Linked DNA regions of Arthrobacter sp. ERGS1:01. The protein of the gene in region 2 binds, or shares a complex with, the protein of the main gene of each other region. Links are inferred from orthologs where the notes say so. Each region holds a gene or a part of one and is shown on either strand. Other genes may lie near its edges.

Region 1 (4,017 bases), 1.1 Mb from region 2 along the record:
CACCTCCACGGCCCGGGCCGGCAGGGCCACCACCGGCGTTGCCCGGAGCAGCCGCTGCCGGGCCGCCGTGGCCGCCGCATTCACATACAACTTTGACAGCGACGGCATCTCGCTCAGCTCAGTGTCCGCCGGCATGCTCATTGCCCCACCAGGTTTTGCCCGCACACGCGCAGCACGTTGGCGGTGACGCCCGCGGCGGCCTCCGAGGCAAAGAACGCGATGGCCTCCGCCACATCACCGGGCAGCCCGCCCTGTTGCAGGCTGTTCAGCCGCCTCGCCACCTCGCGGGTCGCGAACGGGATCTTTGCGGTCATGTCCGTTTCGATGAAACCGGGGGCGACGGCGTTGACGGTGCCGCCGCGTTCGGCCAGCAGCGGCGCCGTGGAGCGGACCATGCCGATGACGCCGGCCTTCGACGCGGCGTAGTTGGTCTGGCCGCGGTTGCCGGCAATGCCGCTCGTGGACGCCACGCTGATGATCCGCGGATGGTCGGTGAAGTGGCTGCTGGCCAGGAACGCCTGGTTCATGCGCAGCTGGGCGGCAATGTTGACGGCAATGACGGAATCCCACCGCCCCGGATCCATGTTGGCGAGCAGTTTGTCCCGCGTAATGCCGGCGTTGTGCACCACGATGTCGAGCCGGCCGTACCTCTGCGCGGCGTGGTCAAGGATGCGCGCGCCCGCCTCGGTGGCCGTGATGTCCAGTTGCAGCGCGGTCCCGTGAATTTCATTGGCGACGGCGGCCAGGTGGTCCCCGGCGGCGGGGACGTCCACCACGATGACCTTCGCGCCGTCGCGGGCCAGGGTGCGGGCAATGGCGGCACCGATGCCGCGGGCTGCTCCCGTGACGACGGCGACCCGACCGGCCAGCGGGCTGTCCCAATCGGTCTCCTGTTCCGCGCCCTCCAGTGATGCGGTGAGGAACTGGCCGTCCACAAAGGCGGAGCGGGCGGAGAGGAAGAAGCGCAGGGCGGCCGTTGCACCCGGGGATGTCGCGGCAACGCCGTTGGCCAGGAGCACGCCGTTCGCCGTGGCGCCGGCGCGGAGTTCCTTGGCCAGTGACCGGATGATCCCGTCGACCCCGTTGCGGGCCGCGGCCACCGCGGGAGCGTCGTCAACCGTGGCAGCGCGGGAAATGCTCAAGACTCGCCCGTTGCGGGCCAAATCGCGCAGGGACGCGCCCACTTCGCGCAGGGGTGCAGACAACTGCTCGGGATGCGCCAGTTCGTCGAGGGCCAGCACTATGGCACCCAGGCGTTCCTTGGGGGTGGCATGCCGGCGCACGTCCTGGCCCCATGCGAGCAGGACCTTGGCGACGGCGTCGGCACCGTCGCCGTGGCCCACCACCAGGATGGGACCCTGCACCAGCGGTGCGCCCGGCGCGTAGCGGCGCAGGATGGCCGGTTGCGGCAGGCCCAGGCGCTTGGCAAGGTCCCGGCCCAGGCCGCGGCTGACGAATTCGGTGTACTTGTCCACGGGAGCGCGGCCCCCGGTCCTCTTCTCTGCCATGGTTCCTACCTCGATTCCAGCAGGGCCACGACACCCTGACCGCCGGCGGCGCAGACGGAGATCAGCCCGCGTGCCGGGCGGCCGTCCACCAATCCGCGTTCGTGGAGCATCTTGGCCAGTGTGGCCACGATCCGTCCGCCGGTTGCGGCAAACGGGTGGCCGGCTGCCAGGGACGAGCCGTTGACGTTGAGCTTGTTGCGGTCCACGGTACCGAACGCGCCATCCAGGCCCAAGCGGTCCCTGCCGAAGTCCGGATCCTCCCACGCCGCCAGGGTGCTCAGCACGGTGCCGGCAAAGGCTTCGTGGATTTCAAAGTAGTCAATGTCCGCCAGGGTCAGCCCGTTGCGGGCCAGCAGGCGCGGCACGGCAAAGGCCGGTGCCATGAGCAGGCCGTCCTTGCCGTGCACAAAGTCAACGGCCCCGGCTTCGCCGTCCACCACGTTGGCCAGCAGGGGGAGGTCGTGGGCCTGCGCCCATTCCTCCGACGCCAGCAATGCGGTGGAGGCGCCGTCGGTCAGCGGGGTGGAGTTGCCGGCGGTCATGGTGGCGGCGTCGCCGAGGTTGCGGCCAAAGACCGGCTTGAGCGAGGCAAGCTTCTCCAGGGATGTGTCGGCGCGCAGGTTGGAGTCCCGGCTCAGGCCGCGGTACGGGGTGAGGAGGTCGTCGAAGAAGTGGTGGTCGTAGGCGGCCGCCAACCTCTTGTGGCTGGCCAGCGACAACTCGTCCTGCGCCTCGCGGCTGATCTTCCACTGTGCCGTGGTCAGGGCCTGGTGTTCACCCATGGAAAGGCCCGTGCGGGGCTCTCCGGTTGACGGGGCGTCCGGGGACAGGTCCTTGGGGCGGATCCGGCCGGCCACCTTGACCTTCTCGAGCAGGGTCTTGGCGCGGTTGAGGTCCAGCAGGATGGCCCGCAGCCCCTCACTGACGGCAATGGGTGCGTCGGAGGCGGAATCGACACCGCCGGCAATGCCGGATTCAATCTGGCCCAGCTTGATCTTGTTGCTCAGCCCGATCACCGTCTCCAGGCCGGTGGCGCAGGCCTGCTGGAGGTCGTAGGCGGGGGTGGTCGGTGACAACGCCGATCCCAGGACAGCCTCGCGGGTGAGGTTGAAATCCCGGGAGTGCTTCAGGACCGCTCCGGCGGCCACCTCCCCGATGACCTCATCCTGCAGGCCAAACCTTGCCACGAGCCCGTCCAGGGCGGCGGTGAGCATGTCCTGGTTGGAGGAGTGCGCATATGCCCCGCCGGCCCGCGCAAACGGGATGCGGTTGCCACCGACGATGACGGCCTTGCGGACCGTGGGCGTATAACTGGCTGCTGCCGTGGGGGAACTCATGGAGCGGTCTCCTTCAATGTGGCGTGGATTACTGATACCCAGCGTACCTGATACGCTGGGTATCGTGAACACAGCGCAACCCGGGCACCCCGCTCCCCCGCCCGCCACCAGCCCCGGCGGCACCACCGCCACGATCGACGGGCGTTCGGCACGCTGGGAAACCCACCGGGAGCAACGCCGTCGTGAGCTCATCAAGGCCACCCGCCGGGCCATCCACCACCTGGGCGCCGACGCCTCCATGGAGGACATCGCGGCCAACGCCGGCACGTCCAAATCCGTGTTCTACCGCTACTTTGGCGACAAGGCCGGGCTGCAGCAAGCCGTCGGCAAAGTGGTGATCGGCCAAATGCAGGACACCATCCTGGCGGCCGGAAAAACCGCACGGACCCCGCGCGAGGGGCTTGTCAACATGGTCACGGCCTACCTGCAAATGGCCGAGACCTCCCCGAACGTCTACACCTTCGTCACCGCGCCAGGCGACGCGAGCCCGCAGCCCACCGGTGAACTCAGCGGCTTCTTCGACGCCGTGACCGCCATGATCTCCGACCCCCTGCGGGACCTGCTGGGCGGCACCGAATCCCCCCTGCTGGGCTACTGGCCCACCGCGGCCATCGGGCTGGTCCGCACCACCGGCGAACTGTGGTTGAAAACCCCGCCGTCGCCGGCCAAGCCCGACCACCTGGCCATGGCCGAACAAATCTCCACCTGGCTCTTTGACGGCGTGCGACGCCAAGTCACCGCGGCCGCCTCCCCCAACCTGTCACTGCAAGTAGAAGGAATCTCATGACTGACGTATTGACCCCGGCAGCACCAGCCACCAACGGCGACGGCGCAACTGTGAACCAAGCGGCGCTTGGCGAGGCCCTCCTTGGCAAATGGGCGGCGGTCCGCATCCAGGCGCGCGCGCTCGCCGGTGCGCCGGAGCTGCGCAAAATCGAGGGGCTTTCCCACACGGAACACCGCCTGCGTGCTTACGGCCAGCTGGAATACCTGGTGAAGCAAAACGGGGTGCACCGGGCGTTCCCGACGCGGCTGGGCGGCACCGACGACCACGGCGGAAACGTTGCCGGATTCGAGGAACTGGTCATTGCGGACCCGTCCGTGCAGATCAAGGCCGGCGTGCAATGGGGGCTCTTCGGCTCCGCCGTGATGCACCTTGGCTCCCCCGAACA
Region 2 (4,162 bases):
CGAGTTCCACAGCGCCACATGCCGCAGGCCCCGGCCGATGTCTTCCTCCCGGCCCTCGTTGAGCACGGCCTTGGTGCCGGCCACGGCCAGCGGCGAGTTGGCCGCCATCTCCCCCGCCATGGCCAGGGCCGCCGCCATGAGCGCCTCCTGGTCCGGCAACACATCGTTGACCAGGCCGATCTTCGCGGCCCGGGCCGCCGGGATGTCCTTGCCGGTCAGGGCCAATTCGCGCAGCTGCCCCTCGCCGATGATGCCGCGCAGCCGCTGGAGGCTGCCGACGTCGGCCACGATGGCCAGCCGCGCCTCACGGATGCTGAACCTGGCGTCGGCGGAGGCGAGGCGCACGTCCGCGGCGCTGATGAGGTCCACGCCGCCGCCAATGCACCAGCCGGACACGGCCGCGATGACGGGCTTGCGGCACCGGGCCACCGACGTCACGGCGTCCTGGAGCATGCGGACCAGGCCCAGGAGCTCGCTCCGTTGCGCGGCCTGGGCAGGGGCGCCGGGGCCCAGTTTGCCCAGCCACGGCCCCAATACCTCCGCCACGTCCAGGCCTACGCTGAACTGCGCCCCGGCACCCGTGAGGACCACGGCGCGCACGGTCTCGTCGGCGTCGAGCGCGGCAAACACGGCCGGTAGTTCGGCCCAAAAGTCCAGGCCCATCATGTTGCCCCGCCCCGGCCCGGTCAGCCGGACGACGGCGACCCCCGGCGTGGGTGCCGCCTCAACCGTGAACGCCTTCCACGCTTGCGGCACTGTGCCGTCCTCGTGCGCGCCCATCAGTAGCTTTCCCCGGCACGTGCCTTGGCCACGAGGGATTCCGGCGGTAGGAAGTGCTCGCCGTACCGGCTCGCCAGCTCCAGCGAACGGGCTACGAAACCGGGCAGGCCGCCGTCGTAGCCGTTGATGTACTGCAGGACGCCGCCGGTCCAGCCGGGGAAGCCGATGCCGAGGATGGAGCCGATGTTGGCGTCTTCGACGCTGCGCAGCACGCCCTCGTCCAGGCACCTGACGGTTTCCAGGGACTCGGCGAAGAGCATGCGTTCCTTCATGTCTTCGAACGGGATCTCGGCCGTGCCGCCCCAACGCTCGAGAAGGCCCTCCCACAAGCCAGTGCGGTGGCCGTCGGCATAGTTGTAGAAACCGGCGCCGGCCAGTTTTCCCGGGCGCCCGAAGTCCCCGATCATGGTGTCCACGATGTCGTAGGCGGCGTGGTGGCGGTACTGCTGGACGCCGTCGTCGGCCTCCAGGCCCGCCTTCGTCTCCTTCTGGATCTTGGACATGAGCCTCAGGTTCAGCTCGTCCGCAAGTTGGAGCGGCGGCGCCGGGTAACCGGCCTGCGCGCCGGCCTGCTCGATGGACGCAGGGTGGATGCCCTCACCGAGCATGGCGATGGCCTCGTTCATGAACGTGCCGATGACCCGGCTCGTGAAGAATCCGCGGGAATCGTTGACCACGATGGGCGTCTTGCGGATTTGCTGGGCGATGTCGAAGGCGCGGGCCAGGGTTTCGTCGGAGGTGTTCTTCCCCGCGATGATCTCCAGCAGCGGCATCTTGTCGACCGGGGAGAAGAAGTGCAGGCCGATGAAGTTTGGCTGGTCCTTCACACCCTCGGCCAGCCGGGTGATGGGCAGCGAGGACGTGTTGGAGCCGAGTAGGGCGCCGTCCGCCACGAGGTCCTGGATCTCGGCGAACGCCTGCTGCTTGACCTCGACGTTTTCAAAGACGGCCTCGATCACCAGGTCGGCGCCGGCCACATCGGCGGCCGTCGCCGTGGGGACGATCCGCGCCAGCAGTTCGTCGGCCTGCGCCTGGCTGGACTTGCCGCGGGCCACGGCCTTCTCGGTCAGGGTCCGCGAGTACGCCCGACCGTGTTCGGCGGCCTCCAATGACACGTCCTTGAGCACCACGTCCATGCCGCCGCGGGCGCACACGTACGCGATGCCGGCCCCCATCATGCCGGCGCCCAGCACGGCGACCTTTTTGGCCGTGAACTTTTCGAAGCCGGCCGGGCGGCTGCCTCCGGCGTTGATGTGGGCCAGGTCGAAGAAGAACGCCTTGGTCATGTTGGTGGAGACCTGGCCCGTCACGACCTCCACGAAGTAGCGGGACTCCATCGACAAGGCGGTATCGATGTCCACCTGGGTGCTTTCGACGGCGGCCGCCAGGATGGCGCGCGGGGCCGGGTAGTTGGCGCCCTTGAGCTGCTTTCGCAGATTGGCCGGGAACGACGGCAGGACGGCAGCAAAGGCGGGCGTGGCCGGGGTACCGCCGGGGATCCTGTAGCCGGGCACATCGAAGCGCTGGACGGCGTCCGGGTTGGCCGCGATCCACGCCTTTGCGGCCGGAAGCAGCAGCTCCGCGGTGTCCACCACCTCGTCCACGAGCCCCAGCTCGAGTGCCTCCCGGGGCTTGTACCGGCGGCCCTCCAGCAGCACCTTCGTCAGGGCGTCGGCCACCCCCAGCATGCGCACCGTTCGGACGATGCCGCCGCCGCCGGGCAGCAGGCCCAACGTCACCTCGGGCAGGCCAATGACCGAGCCGCGGGTGTCGGCGGCGATCCTGTGGTGGGTGGCCAACGCGATTTCCAGCCCGCCGCCCAGCGCGGCACCGTTGATGGCGGCCACAACAGGCCGGCCCAGGGTCTCCAAGGCACGCAACGGGGTCTTGATGGCGGTGCCCAGGTCGAAGATCTTCTGGGCGTCCGCCGGTCCCGCGGCCACGAGGTCGTTGAGGTCGCCGCCGGCAAAGAACGTCCGCTTGGCGGAGGTGAGGATGACGCCGGCGATGGAGTCCTTCTCGGCCGTGAGCCGTTCCACGGCCGCCTGCATGGACGCGGCGTAGGCCTCGTTCATGGTGTTGGCGGACTGCTCGGGATCGTCAATGGTCAAGATGACGACGCCGTCGGCGTCCTGCTCCCAGCGGATGGTGTTCCTCATGCTCAAAACCTCTCAATCAACGTGGCCACGCCCATGCCGCCGCCAATGCACAAGGTCACGACGGCCCGGCGGGCGTTGCGGCGTTCCAACTCATCGATCGTGGCGCCCAGGATCATGGCCCCCGTGGCGCCCAGCGGATGGCCCATGGCAATGGCGCCGCCGTTCACGTTCAGTTTTTCCTCCGGGATCCCCAGGTCCTTTTGGTACTTCAGGACGACGGCGGCAAACGCCTCGTTGATCTCGAACAGGTCGATGTCGTCCACCCCCAGGCCGGCCTGCTTGAGCAGTTTATGGGTGGCCGGGGTGGGGCCGGTGAGCATGATGGTGGGGTCGGCGCCGGAGGTGGCCGTGGCCACGATCCGGGCGCGCGGCGCCAGGCCCAGCCGCCCGCCCATCTCCTCGCTGCCCACCAAGACCAGGGCCGCGCCGTCGACGATCCCCGACGAGTTCGCGGCCGTGTGGACGTGGTTGATGCGCTCCGTGCCGTGGAACTTTTGCAGGGCGACGGCGTCGAATCCGCCGGCCTCCCCCATGCCGGCGAAGGACGGCTTGAGCGCGGCGAGCGATTCCGGCGTGGACCCGGGGCGCATGTGTTCGTCGCGGTCCAGCACCACCAGGCCGTTTTGGTCCCGGACGGGGATCACGGAGTTGGCGAAGCGGCCCTCCGCCCAGGCGCGGGCGGCGAGTTGCTGCGAGCGCACGGCGTAGGCGTCCACGTCCGCGCGGCTGAAGCCTTCGGTGGTGGCGATGAGGTCCGCGCCAATGCCCTGCGGCACGAAGTAGCTGTCGTAGTTGGTGGCCGGGTCCATGGCCCAGGCACCGCCGTCGGAGCCGATGGGCACGCGGGACATGGATTCCACGCCGCCGGCGATGATGAGCCGGTCCCAGCCGGAGCGCACCTTTTGGGCCGCCGTGTTGACGGCTTCCAGGCCGGAGGCGCAGAACCTGTTCAGTTGCATGCCGCCCACCGTGTTGGGCAGTCCGGCGGCCAGGACGGCGGTGCGGGCAATCACGGCGCCCTGGTCACCCACGGGGGACACGACGCCCAGGATGAGGTCGTCGATGAGGTCCTCATCCAGCCCCGGGTGGCGGTCCCGCAGCGCGTTGATCAGGCCCACCACCAGGTCGATGGGTTTGGTGCCGTGCAGAGCGCCGTTCCTGCCCCGGCCCCGCGGGGTCCTGATGGCGTCATAGACAAATGCGTCGGTGGGTGCTGGTGAGCT

What was found. The genes of interacting proteins can lie anywhere in the genome.
Region 1: the proteins of AL755_RS16735 (region 2) and AL755_RS11670 are in contact, whole or in part, in a solved structure (PDB 8BNU), measured with the Escherichia coli proteins. The link is inferred for Arthrobacter sp. ERGS1:01 from one-to-one orthologs.

What each region holds. Positions count from the first base shown.
Region 1 is NZ_CP012479.1:1,728,198-1,732,214, reverse strand. What follows is about bases 680-3,516. They hold AL755_RS11670 (acetyl-CoA C-acetyltransferase), read right to left. Parts: upstream 2,846-3,516; coding sequence 1,514-2,845; downstream 680-1,513. Other genes in these bases: AL755_RS11665 (TetR/AcrR family transcriptional regulator), read left to right, coding at 2,910-3,516; AL755_RS11675 (3-oxoacyl-ACP reductase), read right to left, coding at 680-1,508. Outside these bases: AL755_RS11680 (MaoC/PaaZ C-terminal domain-containing protein), read right to left, coding at 1-141; more of AL755_RS11675, read right to left, coding at 138-679; more of AL755_RS11665, read left to right, coding at 3,517-3,632; AL755_RS11660 (acyl-CoA dehydrogenase family protein), read left to right, coding at 3,629-4,017.
Region 2 is NZ_CP012479.1:2,826,764-2,830,925, forward strand. What follows is about bases 360-3,341. They hold AL755_RS16735 (3-hydroxyacyl-CoA dehydrogenase NAD-binding domain-containing protein), read right to left. Parts: upstream 2,940-3,341; coding sequence 780-2,939; downstream 360-779. Other genes in these bases: AL755_RS16730 (crotonase/enoyl-CoA hydratase family protein), read right to left, coding at 360-780; AL755_RS16740 (acetyl-CoA C-acetyltransferase), read right to left, coding at 2,942-3,341. Outside these bases: more of AL755_RS16730, read right to left, coding at 1-359; more of AL755_RS16740, read right to left, coding at 3,342-4,162. UniProt on the Escherichia coli protein: Catalyzes the formation of a hydroxyacyl-CoA by addition of water on enoyl-CoA. Also exhibits 3-hydroxyacyl-CoA epimerase and 3-hydroxyacyl-CoA dehydrogenase activities.